One region of the Streptomyces sp. NPDC029014 genome, then DNA from elsewhere that is predicted to be linked to it. Evidence: riboswitches for the same ligand, from Rfam matches in the RefSeq annotation. Region 1 holds a riboswitch; each other region holds the start of a gene.
The links. A riboswitch is a leader RNA that binds a small molecule or an ion and turns the genes downstream of it on or off. The one in region 1 is predicted to bind cobalamin.
Positions count from the first base shown of each region.

Region 2: another riboswitch for cobalamin. It lies ahead of cobN (cobaltochelatase subunit CobN); the one in region 1 lies ahead of ACZ4VL_RS08890 (ABC transporter substrate-binding protein).
Region 3: another riboswitch for cobalamin. It lies ahead of ACZ4VL_RS11710 (ribonucleoside-diphosphate reductase subunit alpha); the one in region 1 lies ahead of ACZ4VL_RS08890 (ABC transporter substrate-binding protein).

Region 1 covers NZ_JBVHVT010000012.1:20,235-25,651, reverse strand. Annotated here, with positions in the region: gene ACZ4VL_RS08910 (sigma-70 family RNA polymerase sigma factor) at 1-618, opposite strand, end outside; gene ACZ4VL_RS08905 (bifunctional 4-hydroxy-2-oxoglutarate aldolase/2-dehydro-3-deoxy-phosphogluconate aldolase) at 860-1,522, shown strand; gene ACZ4VL_RS08900 (PfkB family carbohydrate kinase) at 1,623-2,612, shown strand; tRNA gene ACZ4VL_RS08895 (tRNA-Trp) at 2,659-2,735, shown strand; cobalamin riboswitch at 2,819-2,955, shown strand; gene ACZ4VL_RS08890 (ABC transporter substrate-binding protein) at 2,992-3,984, shown strand; gene ACZ4VL_RS08885 (FecCD family ABC transporter permease) at 3,981-5,069, shown strand; gene ACZ4VL_RS08880 (ABC transporter ATP-binding protein) at 5,066-5,417, shown strand, end outside.
Region 2 covers NZ_JBVHVT010000024.1:41,587-47,003, forward strand. Annotated here, with positions in the region: gene ACZ4VL_RS15615 (hypothetical protein) at 1-1,331, opposite strand, end outside; cobalamin riboswitch at 1,873-2,010, shown strand; gene cobN (cobaltochelatase subunit CobN) at 2,048-5,417, shown strand, end outside.
Region 3 covers NZ_JBVHVT010000017.1:12,098-17,514, forward strand. Annotated here, with positions in the region: gene ACZ4VL_RS11710 (ribonucleoside-diphosphate reductase subunit alpha) at 1-2,054, opposite strand, end outside; cobalamin riboswitch at 2,204-2,332, opposite strand; gene ACZ4VL_RS11715 (GNAT family N-acetyltransferase) at 2,357-2,890, opposite strand; gene ACZ4VL_RS11720 (Uma2 family endonuclease) at 2,969-3,553, shown strand; gene ACZ4VL_RS11725 (YbdD/YjiX family protein) at 3,648-3,851, opposite strand; gene ACZ4VL_RS11730 (carbon starvation CstA family protein) at 3,848-5,417, opposite strand, start outside.

The DNA.
Region 1 (5,417 bases):
GCCGGCCGTCACCGCCTGCAGCATCTCGCACGGGGGCTGCGCGTCCAGGGCCCGCTCCACCACCCGCGCCGACTCCAGCTGGGCCTTCATCCGCTGCACCCGCACCGCCGTGTGCTGCGGGGACAGCTCCAGCGCCGTGGCCACCTCGGCCCGGGTCAGCTCGCCCGCACACTCCAGCCACCACAACGACAGCAGCGCCCGGTCGTCGGGCTCCAGCCAGCGGGTGGCCCGCGCCGTCTCGCGCCGCTGCCCCTCCAACTGCAGCCGTACGACGGTCAGGTCCACGAAGTCGGCGCCGGGGTCGGCGAGTTCCCAGGCGGCCTCCAGGCCGCTCTCCCCGGGCGCGGTACGCCGGGCCTGCCAGTACGCCCGTACGCGGTTCATCGCAATGGCCACCAGCCAGGACCGGAAGCTGTCGTCGGCGCGGAGGGTGCCCAGACCGTCGAGCGCGCGCAGCATCGTGTCCTGCACGACGTCGTCCACGTCGACTGACCCGTTCAGGGCACGCCCGACGACGTTGTAGACGAGCGGTAGGTAGGCGCCGACCAGCTCGTCCTGCGCGCGGGGATCGCCCGCGCGGGCGGCCGCGACCAGCTCTGCCGTGTGCTGTGTAGTCATATGAGGTTCCCTGTCCGTACCGGCGGTCGATGATGCCCGATACCAGGGAGACCGTCGAGCAGCGGCCGGATAACAGTTATTCGGAGGAAGATTTCGAAAACCGGTTTCGGGTGGGCGGGTCGAGGGGCGGCAGTGGCCGGGCAGCGGGGCGCGGGGCGGCCCCGTCGGGTCCCCGGCTTCTGCGGAACCCGGCGACAGGCCAGGGCGGGCCCGATAGGGTCTGCGCAAGGAGTTCCGTCGCGTGGAACGACCGGGGGGTCGCCTCGTGTCCTGCCATCCTTACGCAGCCCTCGCCGCCCAGCGACTGCTGCCGGTGCTGCGCACTCCGGGCGTGGACGACGCCGTCCGCCGGACCGAAGCCCTACTGGCCGCCGGCTGCCGGGTGGTCGAACTGACCACCACGACCCCCGGTTGGGCGCGGGCCGTCGCCCGGGTCGCGCCGCTCGCCGACGCGCACGGCCGCCCCGCGATGATCGGGGTCGGCACGGTCACCGCCGCCGGGCAGGCGGAAGCCGCCCTGGACGCCGGCGCCGCCTTCCTGGTCTCCCCGTACCCGGCCCCCGAAGTCCGGGACACCGCTGCCCGGCGCGGGGCGGTGTTCGTCGAGGGCGGCTTCACCCCCGGCGAGATCGCCGCCGCGGTGCGGTACGCGGGCGCCGCCAAGGTGTTCCCGGCGCACCTCGGCGGCCCCGGCTTCATCCGCTCCCTGGCTGCCGTGCTCCCCGCGGCCGTCCTGCTCCCGACCGGCGGCATCCGGCCCGCCGAGGTCCGGGACTGGCTCGACGCCGGGGCCGCGGCCGTCGGCATCGGCAGCGGCCTGCCGGACGATCCCGCGGAACTGGCCGCCGTCTTCGCGGAGCTGGCGGGCCCGTGCTGCGCCGCCTGCGAGGGGACGGGCCGCTGAGATGCCGGGCGGGTACGCGGACGGTGGCGCGGTGGATGCGGGCGGCGGCCCGGGCGAGGGGTTGGCCGGCACCCTGGACGCAGCCGGGGACGAGGGGGCCGTGGCAGACCCCCGGTACGACGTGGTGGTCCTCGGCGAGGTCCTGGTCGAGATCCACGCCGACACCGCCCTGCGGGCGGCCGCCGACGGCAGCCCGGCCCGGATCTCCTACTCCGGCGACGCCCTGAACGCCGCCGCGGCCGCCGCGGCGGCGGGAGCCCGGACCGCCCTCCTCACCGTCGTCGGCGATGACGAGCTCAGCGTTCCGCTGCTGCGCCGGGTCGCCGAACTCGGCGTGGACACCGCCCACGTCCACCGGGCCCCGCGGCCCAACGGGGCCTACCTCCTCGCTGCCGACACCACAGGCGCCCGCGAGTTCGTCTACTGGCGTACGCACAGCGCCGGATCCACCCTCTCGCCCGGACACGTGGAAGCCTGGCGGAACGTGCTGACCGGAGCCGGGGCCCTCATCACCAGCGGGATCACCGGTGCCCTGTCGGCCGGCAGCGGCGAGGCGGTGGTGGCCGCCGCCGAGACCGTGCACCGGGCAGGCGGGCACGTCTCGTACGACCCCAACTTCCGGCCCCGGCTGACCGGCCGGGCCGCGGCCCGGCAACTGCTGGCGCGGGTCGCCCCGCTGACCGGACTGCTGAAGACCTCCTGCCCCGACGACGCGCTCGCCCTCGTGGGCACCGCCGACCCCGGCGCCGCCGCAGCCCGTTACCGCGCGCTGGGCGCCCGTACGGTCGCGGTCACCGCGGGGGCGGACCGGCTGCTCCTGGACGACGGGACGCGGGCCGAGTACCACTCCGTGCCCGTCAACCCGGCTCCGGTCGACGCCACCGGAGCCGGGGACTGCTTCACCGGCACCGTCACCGCCCGGCTCGCCCTCGGCGACAGCCTCGCCGACGCCGTGGCCCACGGCATCGCCGCCGCGTCCCTGTCGGTCTCCGGGCGGGGCGGCACCGGCCGCGTCCCCACGTTCGCCCAGACCGCGGCCCTGGCCGCCACCCACCGCCGGCGCCGCGCCCCGGGGGACACGCACCCTTAATCGAGTGGATCTTCTCGCCGCGACATGGCATGGTTGTCCTCATCGAAGGGGTGTAGCTCAGCTGGTCAGAGCGTCGGTCTCCAAAACCGAATGTCGCAGGTTCGAATCCTGTCGCCCCTGCCACGGTGAACCGGTGGTTCACGTGTGAAGGCCCAGGTCCGGGTTGGCGGACCTGGGCCTTCGTCATGTCACCGCGCGTTCCGTGGCGTCTGGCAGACTGGTGTGGACCAACTCGGCGGTGCAGGACAGGAAACCGGTGCGAATCCGGTGCGGTCCCGCCACTGTGACCGGCCCGCCTCCCGCGGGCCGGAAGCCAGATACTGACGCACCGCCTCTTCACGTCGACCAGGGGACGAGGATCCCCCGGAGAGGCTTCGCCATGCCGCGTTCCCGCGCCCTGCTGCGTGCACTCGCCCCGATCACCCTGCTGGTACCGCTCGCCGCCTGTGGCGGGTCGAGCGGGGCCGGTCAGGGCGCCGCCCCGGGGAAGGCCGCCGCGCCCGGGTTCCCGTACACCACCGTCAACTGCGGTGTCACCAGCACCTACCAGGCCCCGCCGCAGCGGGCCGTCACCATGAACCAGCACGCCACCGAGCTGCTGCTCGCGCTCGGCCTGCAGGACCGGATGGCCGGGACCGCCTACCTGGACGACGCGGTGCTCCCCGCCTACGAGCCCGCCTACGACCGCATCAAGGTGCTGGCGAAGGAGTACCCGTCCAAGGAGGTGCTCCTCGGCGCCAACCCGGACTTCGTGTACGGCGGTTACTCCAGCGCCTTCGACAAGGCGCAGGGCCGCGACCGCGCGGCGCTCGCCGGGGCGGGCATCGACACCCGGCTCAGCGTGGAGTACTGCACCGACGGCCCGGTCGGCCTGGACCAGCTGAAGACCGAGATCACCGAGGTCGCCCGGACCTTCGGGGTGCCCGAGCGGGGCGAACGGCTCATTGCCGAGGAGCAGCGCCGCATCGACGCCGTCACGGCCCGGGTCAAGGACAGGGGCCGGCCCTCCGTCTTCGTCTACGACTCCGGCCAGGACAGTGCCTTCACCTCGGGCGGCCACGGCATCGGCAACGAGATCGTCTCCTTGGCCGGCGGGACGAACACCTTCGCCGACCTGGGGGACACCTTCGGCGACGTGTCGTGGGAGAAGGTCATCGAGCGGAGGCCCGAGGTCGTCCTCATCTACGACTACGGCGGCACCACCGTCGAGGCGAAGAAGCAGCGCCTGTTGAACGATCCGGCGCTCGCGGAGGTTCCCGCGGTCAAGAACCGGCGGTTCGCCGTGCTGCCGCTGTCCTCGGCCGTCCTCGGCGTGCGCGTCGCCGACGCCGTCGAGTCCCTGGGTCGCCAGCTCCACCCCGACGCCCCGTGACCCGCCCCCGTACGGGTCCTGGCCGCCGCCCGCCCGTCGCCGTGGTCCTGTTCGTCCTGGCCGCCGCGCTCCTCGCGTCGGCCGTGGCGGGGTTGGCCCTGGGGCCGGTCCGGATCGCCCCCGGGCAGGTGCTCGACCTGGTGCTCCGCGGACCCGGTCCGGGCGGCGGGGCGTTCGGCTCCATCGTGTGGGACGTGCGGATGCCGCGGGTGCTCCTCGGCGCCGTCGTCGGTGGCGGCCTCGCGGTGGCCGGCACCGTCCTGCAGGCCCTCGTCCGCAACCAGCTCGCCGACCCGTTCCTGCTGGGTGCCTCCTCGGGTGCTTCGGCCGGCGCGGTCCTCGTCATCGTCCTCGGGGCGGGAGCCGGCACCGCGGGCGCGGGGAGTCTCGCGGGCCTCGCCGGAATCGCGGGCGGGGCCGGGGTGCCCGCGGCCGCGTTCGCCGGGTCGATGTGCGCGCTCGTCGCCGTGTACGCGATGGCCCGGCGCGGCGGGAGCATGACGACCGGGCGGCTGGTCCTCGCCGGCGTCGCCGTCCAGTACGTCCTGTCCGCGCTCACCAGCCTGGTGCTCGTCCTCGCCGCCCGCCCCGACCAGGTGCGGTCCGTCCTCTTCTGGACCCTGGGCGGCCTCGGCGGCGCCCGCCCGGACGAACTGGCCCTGCCCGCGGCGGTGCTGGCCGCCGGCACCGCCCTGTTGATAGCCCTCGCCCGGCCGTTGGACCTGCTGCTGGCGGGGGAGGAGGGTGCGCACACCCTCGGGCTGGACGCGGGCCGCTTCCGCGCCGCCGTCTTCGTCCTCGTCTCCCTCGTCGTCGGGGTGCTCGTGGCGTACAGCGGGGCGATCGGCTTCGTCGGGCTGATGGTGCCGCACGCCGCCCGGATGGTCGTCGGGGCCGCGCACCGGGCCCTGCTGCCGGTCGCCGCCCTCGGCGGGGCGGTGTTCCTGCTCCTGGCCGACCTGATCGCGCGTACGGCGGCGGCGCCCGAGGAGATACCGGTCGGCGTGGTCACCGCCCTGGTCGGCGGACCGTTCTTCCTGTGGATGCTGAGGCGTTCCACGCGCACCGAGGGGGTGCCGGCATGACCGCGGGCGGGCGCGCGCACCCGCTGGACCTCACCGTCGACGGCGTGGGGTACACCACCGGCGGACACACCCTGCTCCACGGAGTGGACCTCACCGCCCGGCCCGGCGAGACGGTCGGCGTGGTCGGCCCCAACGGCAGCGGCAAGACCACGCTGTTGCGCTGCGTGTACGGCACCCTGCGGCCCACCACCGGCCGTGTCCTGCTGGACGGCGCGGACGCGGCGGCGCTCGGCGTCAAACACCGGGCCCGGCGCACCGCGGTCGTCCCGCAGGACGCGACCGGCCTGCTCGGACTGACCGTCCGCGAGGTCGTCGCCATGGGGCGCAGCCCGCACAAGCGGTTCTGGG
Region 2 (5,417 bases), on a different contig from region 1:
TCGGCGCGGACGTCGGCCAGGGACTTGGCGCAACCGGGCCGCCCGGTGCAGGCGGTGACGGAACGCCAGGGGTCGTCGGGTGCGGTGACGAGCCCGGCGTCGGCGAGGGCCGCCAGCGCCTCGGCGGCCCGGTCGGCCGCCAGACCGGGGACGACGATCCCCCGCCAGGGCGTGAGCCGCATCCGGCCGGTGAGCCGGGCCAGCAGCCGCCACTGGGCGGTGGTCAACCGGCCGAGCGGCGCGAGCACGCTGAGCGCGGCGGCCCCGCCGGGCCCGACGACGACCCCGGGCTCGGGCCCGGGCCCGTCCGTGAAAGCAACGCCGGCGGCGGGCAGGGGCACGGGCAGGGGCACGGGCACGGGCACGGGCACGGGCACGGGCACAACGGTGGCCGGAACGCCGACGGCCGCCAACCGAGCAGCCAACCCGGCCGCGCTCAGGGCGTGTTCGGGGGGCAGTTCGACGGCCCGCCAGGCACGGGTACCAGCCGCGCGGGCCGCATCGAGGAAGTACCGGGCGGCGACCACCGCGGCGCGCGGCGCATCGGCCGCGGCCACGAGCACCGCCGGCACCGCAACGCCCGCGGAACCGCGGGCCGTTCCGGATCCGACGCCGCCCCCGGGGCCGCCCGCCGCACCGACGCCGGACACCGGACCGGCGGACGCCGAACCGGACGACACCAAACCGGCAGACGCCGAACCGGCAGCCACCGAACCGCCGGACGCCGGACCGGCAGCCACTGCGCCCTGGGCAGCCGGGTCGGCGATCTGCGCGGTGGGCGTGGCGGCGACGAACACGTGGGCGTGTTCGTCGCCGCGGGCGATGACGGTGACGTCCGCGTCCAGCGACGCCACGTCACCGCGGCCGTCGTCGAGGGCGAACAGGAAGCGGCCGGACAGGGCGGCCGCGGCCGGGTCGGCGCACAGCAGTCGGTCCAGCTCGCCCACCCACGGGGCCACGTCCGGCAGCACCGGCAGCTCCAGGCCGGTCAGCGGTGAGGCGACGATGTTGCGGACCCGCTCGTGGGTGGGCGCGGGCAGCAGCCCGGCGCGGTCCAGCACCCCGGCCAGTTCGCCACCGCAGCTCGCACCGAGCCCGCGGAGCTGGGCGTTGCCGCGCGAGGTGAGGTCGATGTGCCCGTCGCCGAGCCGGTCGGCGGCGTCGGCGAGCAGCAGCGCCGCGTCCTCGCCGAGCATCCCGCCGGGGATCCGCACCCGGGCCAGGTACCCGTCGTCGGCCGCGTGGAGGCGCAGTGCGCCGGGGCAGGCGTCACCGCGCTCCCGTATGACGGGTTCGTCCCGTGCGGCGGGGGCGGAGGGGGGTGTGGGCATGGCGGCGAGCATACCCACGAATCCCGGCCCCCGACCTGTGGCCGTCACCACCTCCGACCTGCGGCCACCGGCAACCCGCAACCGGCAACCGGCACGGGTTCCGCGGGGCGGAGGCCGAACGGGCACGTGGTGGGAGCGAGGTCGCGGGGGCCGGGGGGCGGGGGGCGGGACGGGGCACGGCGGTCGTGGCGCGGGAGCACCGACGGGGCGGGCGTGGCCGGCCGGGCCGGGGCGTGCAGCCATCGCACGGCAGAAGTGCGCTCCCACCGCTCCCACCGCACCCCCAGCGCACCCCGTCGCCCCAGCGCACCCCGTCGCCCGCCGCACACCCCCATCGCACCCCCGCATGCCCCCCACACACCCACCCCCGCCCACCCCGCCCCCCACACCGCGAAGGCCCCCCGCGGGCCCGTCCCCACCCCTCCCCGCCCCTCCCCACCAGCGGTGTCCCGGCTCCGCGGCCCCGGCCGTCGCGGGCGGTGGGTGCGTGGTGACCCCCACTCCCGGCCAGGGGAAACGGCACCTAAGATGACCTTCGGCGTGCCATTCGGCCCGCTCATCGCCGAGGACGGCGACATGGGAGGAAGCCCGGTGCGATTCCGGCGCGGTCCCGCCACTGTGAACCCGGCAGAGCAGCCGCCGATCCGGGTGAGTCAGGAACTCCCGCCGTCCTCACTGCCCGGGGCGCGGAAACCCCGAGGAAGGCCTGCCGCCGCATGATCCTGCTGCTGTCGACGTCCGACACCGATCTGCTCAGCGCCCGAGCGGCCGCGGACGGCCCGGTGCCGTACCGGTTCGCGAACCCCTCCCGCCTTCCCCTCGACGACCTCTCCGGCCTCCTCGACGGCGTCGAGCTGGTCGTCGTACGCCTGCTCGGCGGCCTGCGGGCCTGGCAGGACGGCCTCGACCTGCTGCTGGCGTCCGAGCAGACCCGCCCCGTCGTCGTCCTGACCGGCGAACAGGCCCCGGACGCGCAGCTGATGGAGGCGTCGACGGTGCCGATCGGCATCGCTGCCGAGGCGCACGCCTACCTCGCGCACGGCGGCCCGGCCAACCTGGAGCAGCTGGCCCGCTTCCTGTCCGACACCGTCCTGCTCACCGGCCACGGCTTCGAGCCGCCGGCCGCCGCGCCCACCTGGGGCGCCCTGGAGCGCCCGAAGCCGTCGGCCCCCGGCACGCCCGCGCCGACGGCCGCACCCGCACCCACCTCCAGCCCCACCCCCACGCCCACCCCCGTCCCCCGCATCGCGGTGCTCTACTACCGTGCCCACCAGATGAGCGGCAACACGGGCTTCGTGCACACCCTGTGCGACGCGATCGAGGCGGCGGGGGGCTCCCCGATGCCGCTGTACGTGTCCTCCCTGCGCACCCCGGAGCCGGAGCTGCTGGCCACCCTGGAGGGGGCCGACGCGGTGATCACCACCGTGCTCGCGGCCGGCGGCACCCGCCCGGCGACCGCCTCCGCCGGCGGCGACGACGAGTCCTGGGACGCGGGCGCGCTCGCCGGCCTGGGCGTGCCGGTCCTGCAGGCGCTGTGCCTGACGGGTTCGCGCAGTGCGTGGGAGGAGAACGACGAGGGCCTGTCTCCGCTCGACGCCGCGACGCAGGTCGCCGTGCCCGAGTTCGACGGCCGTCTGATCACCGTCCCGTTCTCCTTCAAGGAGTTCGACGAGGACGGCCTGCCCGCGTACGTGGCGGACGCCGAGCGGGCCGCCCGGGTCGCGGGGATCGCCGTGCGCCACGCCCGGTTGCGGCACATCGCCCGCGCCGACAAGAAGATCGCGCTGGTCCTCTCCGCCTACCCGACGAAGCACTCGCGGATCGGCAACGCGGTCGGCCTCGACACCCCGGCCAGTGCGATGGTGCTGCTGCGCGCCCTCCTCGACGCCGGCTACGACTTCGGCCCGGCCGAGGAGATCCCCGGTCTGGTCTCCGGTGACGGCGACGAGATGATCCGCGCCCTGATCGAGGCCGGCGGCCACGACCAGGACTGGCTGACCGAGGAGCAGCTGGCCCGCAACCCGGTCCGCATTCCGGCCGCCGACTACCGGCGCTGGTTCGCGGAGCTGCCGGCGGAGCTGCGCGAGCAGGTCGAGGAGCACTGGGGTCCGGCGCCGGGCGAGATGTTCGTGGACCGCTCGCAGAACCCGGACGGTGACATCGTCCTGGCGGCGCTGCGCCGCGGGAACCTGCTGATCCTGATCCAGCCGCCGCGCGGGTTCGGCGAGAACCCGATCGCGATCTACCACGACCCGGACCTGCCGCCGTCGCACCACTACCTGGCCGCGTACCGGTGGATCCAGGCCGGCGCCGAGGACGGCGGTTTCGGCGCCGACGCGATGATCCACCTGGGCAAGCACGGCAACTTGGAGTGGCTGCCGGGCAAGAACGCCGGCCTGTCGGCGGCGTGCGCGCCCGACGCGGCGCTGGGCGACCTGCCGCTGGTCTACCCGTTCCTCGTCAACGACCCGGGCGAGGGCACGCAGGCCAAGCGCCGCGTGCACGCCACCCTGGTCGACCACCTGGTGCCGCCGATGGCGCGCGCGGAGTCGTACGGCGACATCGCGCGCCTGGAGCAGCACCTGGACGAGTACGCGCAGATCAGCTCGATGGACCCGGCGAAGCTGCCGGCGATCCGCGCGCAGATCTGGACGCTGATCCAGGCGGCGAAGCTCGACCACGACCTGGGTCTGGAGGAGCGTCCGGACGACGACGGCTTCGACGACTTCCTGCTGCACGTCGACGGCTGGCTGTGCGAGGTGAAGGACGCCCAGATCCGTGACGGTCTGCACGTGCTGGGCGGTGCCCCGGACGGCGAGGCCCGCGTCAACCTGGTCCTGGCGATCCTGCGGGCCCGCCAGATCTGGGGCGGTACGACCGCTCTGCCCGGCCTGCGCGAGGCGCTCGGCCTGGACGAGTCCGCGGCGACCCGTACGTCCGCCGACGAGGCGGAGGAGACGGCGCGGGCGCTGGTGCAGGCGATGGAGGACACAGGCTGGGACCCGGCCGCGGTGGCCGAGGTCGCGGCGGGCCGTTCGGCGGACGTGGCGGCCGTACTGGACTTCGCGGCCCGCGAGGTGGTGCCGCGGCTGGCCGGCACGACGGACGAGATCGCGCACGTGGTGGCGGCCCTCGACGGCCGCTTCGTGCCGGCGGGCCCCTCGGGCTCCCCGCTGCGCGGCCTGGTCAACGTCCTGCCGACGGGCCGGAACTTCTACTCGGTCGACCCGAAGGCCGTCCCGTCCCGCCTGGCGTGGGAGACGGGCCAGGCCCTCGCCGAGTCGCTCCTCACCCGCTACCGCACGGACAACGGCGAGTGGCCGGCCTCCGTCGGCCTCTCGCTGTGGGGTACGAGCGCGATGCGCACGGCGGGCGACGACGTGGCGGAGGCCCTCGCCCTGCTCGGCGTCCGCCCGGTGTGGGACGAGGCCTCGCGCCGTGTCACCGGCCTGGAGCCGATCCCGCTCGACGAGCTGGGCCGCCCCCGGATCGACGTCACCCTGCGCATCTCGGGCTTCTTCCGGGACGCCTTCCCGCACGTCATCGGCCTCCTGGACGATGCGGTACGGCTGGCGGCGGGGCTGGACGAGCCCGCGGACCGGAACTTCGTCCGGGCCCACGCCCAGGCGGACCTCGCCGTCCACGGCGACGAGCGGCGCGCGACCACCCGTATCTTCGGCTCGCGGCCGGGCACGTACGGGGCGGGCATCCTCCAGCTGATCGACTCCCGCGACTGGCGTACGGACGCCGACCTCGCGGAGGTCTACACGGTGTGGGGCGGCTACGCGTACGGCCGGGGCCTGGAGGGCCGGCCGGCGCGCGAGGAGATGGAGACCGCGTACAAGCGGATCACGGTGGCCGCGAAGAACACGGACACCCGCGAGCACGACATCGCCGACTCGGACGACTACTTCCAGTACCACGGCGGCATGGTGGCGACGGTCCGCGCGCTGCGCGGCACGGCGCCGGAGGCGTACATCGGCGACTCGACCCGCCCGGAGACGGTGCGCACCCGCACCCTGGTGGAGGAGACGAGCCGGGTCTTCCGCGCCCGCGTGGTCAACCCGAAGTGGATCGAGGCGATGC
Region 3 (5,417 bases), on a different contig from region 1:
CAGTTGAAGCCCTGGACCGAGCCGGAGGAGTCGCGCAGCGCCTCCCGGGTCTGGGCGTCCCACACGCCGAGCTTCTTCAGGTCCTCCACCAGGTAGCCGTTGACCTGGAGGAACTCGCCCGACAGCGTCTCGCGCTTGAACAGGTTGGACACCTGCGGCTCGATGCACTCGTACACGCCGGCGATCGAGGCGATCGTCGCGGTCGGCGCGATGGCCAGCAGCAGCGAGTTGCGCATGCCGGTCGTCGCGATGCGGGCGCGCAGCGCGTCCCAGCGCTCCGGCCAGGTGAGCTCGACACCGTAGTGGTCGGGGTGCAGCACGCCCTGGGCGGTACGGGTCTGCTCCCAGGCCGGGAGGGTGCCGTGCTTCTCGGCGAGGTCGGCGGAGGCCTCGTAGGCCGCCAGCATGATCCGCTCGGCGATCTTCGTGGAGAGGGCCTTGGCCGCGGCGGAGTCGAAGGGCAGGCGCAGCTTGAAGAAGACGTCCTGGAGGCCCATGGCGCCCAGGCCCACCGGGCGCCACTTGGCGTTGGAGCGGCCGGCCTCCTCGGTCGGGTAGAAGTTGATGTCCACGACCCGGTCGAGGAAGGTCACGGCGGTGCGGACGGTCTCGTCCAGGCGCTCCCAGTCCATCTCGCCCGTCTCGGCGAGGACGAACGCGCCGAGGTTGACCGAGCCGAGGTTGCAGACGGCCGTCTCGCCGTCGTTGGTGACCTCGATGATCTCGGTGCACAGGTTGGAGGAGTGGACGACCGTGCCCGGCAGGGCGGTCTGGTTCGCGGTCCGGTTGGAGGCGTCCTTGAAGGTCATCCAGCCCTGGCCGGTCTGCGCGAGGGTGCGCATCATGCGGCCGTACAGCTCGCGGGCCGGCATGGTCTTCTTGGCCAGGCCCGCCTGCTCGGCCTTGACGTAGGCGGCGTCGAACTCGTCGCCGTACAGGTCGACCAGCTCGGGCACGTCGGCCGGGGAGAACAGCGACCACTCGCCGTCGGCGTTCACGCGGCGCATGAACTCGTCCGGGATCCAGTGCGCCAGGTTCAGGTTGTGCGTGCGCCGGGCGTCCTCACCGGTGTTGTCGCGCAGCTCCAGGAACTCCTCGATGTCCGCGTGCCAGGTCTCCAGGTAGACGGCGGCGGCACCCTTGCGGCGGCCGCCCTGGTTCACGGCGGCGACGGAGGCGTCGAGGGTCTTCAGGAACGGGACGATGCCGTTGGAGTGGCCGTTGGTGCCGCGGATCAGCGAACCGCGGGCGCGGATGCGGGAGTACGACAGGCCGATGCCGCCGGCGTGCTTCGACAGGCGCGCGACCTGGTGGTAGCGGTCGTAGATCGAGTCGAGCTCGTCCAGCGGGGAGTCCAGCAGGTAGCAGGAGGACATCTGCGGGTGCCGGGTGCCGGAGTTGAAGAGCGTGGGGGAGGACGGCAGGTAGTCCAGGCGGCTCATCAGCCGGTACAGGGAGGCGACTTCCTCGACGGCCTCGATGCCGTCGTTCTCGGCCAGGCCGCAGGCCACGCGCAGCATGAAGTGCTGCGGGGTCTCGATGACCTGGCGGGTGATCGGGTGGCGCAGCAGGTAGCGGCTGTGCAGGGTGCGCAGGCCGAAGAAGCCGAAGCGGTCGTCGGCGCCCTCGCCGAGGGTGTGCTCGACCAGCGCGTCGAGGCGGCTCGCGTGCAGCCGGACGAACTCGGCGGTGCGGTCGGCGATCAGGCCCTCGCGGTGACCGACCTCGACCGAGGCGGAGAAGGAGGTGGCGCCCTGGCCAGCCGCCTCCTCGGCGACGGCGATCGTCAGCAGGCGGGCGGCGAGCCGGGAGTAGGCCGGGTCCTCGGAGATCAGACCTGCCGCGGCCTCGGTGGCCAGCCCGCGCAGCTCGGCCTCGTCGGCGGCCGCGCTGCGGCCGCGCAGGGCGGCGGCGGCGACCCGGCCGGGGTCGGTGTCGGGAAGGTCGGCGGTCAGCTCGGTGAGGGTGCGCAGCAGCGCGGCCCCGGGGCCCCCCTCAGTTCCGTTGTCGGACGGGTCGGACTCGGCGCGCGGTGCGGAAGGCGCGATGGTCACGGGGGGAGCTCTCCCTCGCTCGGCTCCGGGACGGCGGCGGTGCGGGCGCGAGCGGGCGCGCGCGGGCAAGGGCCCGTGGGAGGGCAGCACCGCGCGGCGTCCGCAGGCCCTACCGCGAGGCCCGGACGTGGTCGGCACCCGGTTCGGTCGAGCCGGGCGCGCCGTCGGCAGGTCGTCGGACTTCGGTGACACCGATGGGTGTACTTCATACCGTTGCGGGACAGTTCCGGATTCGCACCGGATTCCCCTGCGGCGACAGCGAGGATGAGCATACATGTGGGGGGAGGTTTCTGTGTGACCCCCTAGATGTTGTGTCCGCCCCTTTGCTGAGCGTGGCCCCACAGCTCCAGTCGGTAGGTGAGCAGGGTCAGTGCGGGGATCGGGGACCAGTCCAGTTCCGGGGTGCGGACGAAGCCCAGACGGGCGTAGATCCGCTGGGCGCCGCGCATCGCCGGCTGAGTGGAAAGGGTCAGCGCGGTGACCCCGTCGAGGGCCCGGGCCCGCTCGATGCACGCCCGTACGAGGGCCTCTCCGACGCCCGCGCCGCGCGCCCCGGGCGCCACGGCGAGCATCCGGAACTCGGCCTCGTGCGGGCCGGCGACGTCGGCGAGGGGGCTCCCGGGCGGGGCGAAGGTCACCCCGCCGAGCACCTCCCCGTCCCGGACGGCGACCAGCACCTCGCCGTCGGCGGCCCGGCCGGCCACGTCGCGCAGGACGTTCAGGTAGGTGTCGTCCTCGTTCTGGTCGAGCAGCCCGTCCCCGGTGTAGGCCTGCCCGGTGATCTCGCCGATCCGTTCGTACTCGTCGGTCTCGGCGATGCGGATGTCGATGTCCATGCCGCCGAGTGTGCCGGACGCGGGCGGGCGCCCGGGGCTATCGTCAGGGACAGCACCGTCGAGAAAGGCGAGCGAGGCATGAGCGTGATGACTCACCGGCCCCACATGCTGACAGAGGACTTCGAAGCCGTGGCGCGCATAGCGGCCCAAGAGAGGGAGGGGACGCGGCTGGAGTTCATCGACGGGATCATCAGGAGCAAAGCAATGCCGGACGGCGACCACGGGCGCATCATCCAGTGGCTGCTCAAGGTCTGCATGCAGTCACGGCCCGATCTGTTCCTGCACCCTGGCCAGGGGATCAAGGCGCAGGAGTACCGGGACGGGCGGGCGATCCCCGACGCGGTACTCGCGCACCCGGATGCTTTCGTCGGGCAGGGCGACTGGGTCGACCCGGCCCCGATCCTCATGGTCGTCGAGGTGACCTTGTGGGACTCCGACACGCAGCGCCGCGACCACGTCGAGAAGCCGCGTGCCTACGCGGAAACCGGCATTCCCGTCTACCTGCTCATCGACCGGGCCAAGGGCGAGGTGTCCGTCTACACCCAGCCCAACGGCCGGCGCTACGAGAGCGCGCACATCGTGCCGTACGGAATGGACATCGTCCTTCCCGACCCCGTCGGCATCACCCTCCAGACGGACGTCCTCAAGGACTGGGCGCGCTGATCCGGCCGCAACGCGCCGAGGGGCCCCGCCGGATGCGGCGGGGCCCCTCGGCGTGCGACGTGCGACGTGCGGCGTGCGGTGGTGCGGCGAGCGCTCAGCAGCAGCGGAAACCCTCGCGGGGGTCCGCCTCGCGGGCGTCGGTGCGGGCCCGTTCGAAGGCGCGGCGGGTCATGACCTCGGCGTCCGGATCGTGGGAGCGGGCGTGCACGACGTACCGGTCGTACGCCGCCTCGCCGGAGAACTCCCGCAGGTAGAACCGCGCCTTCGCCAGCGCGCCGCGCACCGCGCCGCCGCTCACGCCACGGGCTCCTTCGCGCGGCCGCCGCCCGAGTCGAGGCCGGCGGCGGCGAGTTCGGCCCGTTCCTGCGGGGTCGCGAGGAGCCCGGCCGGAGCGATGATCTTCGACTCGGTCCACGGGACCTCGGTGAGCCGCACCGATGCGGGGCTGCGGACGGCCCGGATGCAGGTGCGGGCCGCGTCCAGCAGCACGATGACGATCAGGACGGCGAACAGGCCGGACAGGACGCCGTCCACGGTGGCGTTGAGGACCACCGTGTGCATCTCGTCCATGTTCTTCGCGGGTGCGAGCACCTTGCCGGCGTCGATGCCGTCCTGGTACTTGTCGCGCTGGGCGAAGAAGCCGACCTTCACGTCGTCCGAGAAGATCTTCTGCCAGCTCGCGGTGAGGGTGACGGCCACGTCCCAGGCCAGCGGCACACCGGTCACCCAGGCCCACTTCAGCCGACCGGACTTGACCAGCAGGGTCGTGCAGACGGCCAGGGCCACCGCCGCGAGCAGCTGGTTCGCGATGCCGAACAGCGGGAAGAGCTGGTTGATGCCGCCCAGCGGGTCCTTGACGCCGACCCACAGGAAGTAGCCCCAGCCGCCGACGACGAGGGCGCTGGCCAGCCAGACGCCGGGCTTCCAGCTGATGTCCTTGAAGGACTTGTGCACGTTGCCGAGGGTGTCCTGGAGCATGAACCGGCCGACGCGGGTGCCCGCGTCCAGCGTGGTCAGGATGAACAGCGCCTCGAACATGATGGCGAAGTGGTACCAGAAGGCCTTCATGCCGGCGCCGCCGACGACGGCCGAGAAGATGTCCGACATTCCGAGTGCGAAGGTCGGCGCGCCGCCCGTACGGGACAGCAGGGTGGCTTCCTCGACGTCCTTCGCGGCCTGGGCGAGGAACTCGGGCGAGACGCTGAACCCGAGGTTCGTCACCGCCTCGGAGGCGGTCTGGACCGTGGTGCCGACGACCCCGCCGGGGGAGTTGACGGCGAAGAACAGGCCGGGCTCGATGATGCAGGCGCAGATCATCGCCATGACGGCGACGAAGGACTCGGTCAGCATGGAGCCGTAGCCGATGACCCGGACCTGGGTCTCCTTCTGGATCATTTTCGGGGTGGTGCCCGAGGAGACCAGGGAGTGGAAGCCGGACAGCGCGCCGCAGGCGATGGTGATGAAGACGAAGGGGAACATCGACCCGGCGAAGACCGGGCCGTCCCCGCGGGCGGCGAAGTCGGTGATCGAGGGCATCCGCAGCGTCGGCATGGCGATGACCACGCCGAGGGCGAGCATCGCGATCGTGCCGATCTTCATGAAGGTGGAGAGGTAGTCGCGGGGCGCGAGCAGCATCCACACCGGCAGCACCGAGGCGATGAAGCCGTACGCGACCATCCAGATGATCAGCGTCTCCTTCTCCAGGGTGAAGGTGTCCGCCAGCGAGGACTCGGCGACCCAGCCGCCCGCGACGATCGCGAGCAGCAGCAGGGCGACGCCGATGACGGAGACCTCGGTGACCCGGCCCGGCCGCAGCACGCGCAGGTAGAAGCCCATGAAGAGGGCGATCGGGATGGTCATGCCG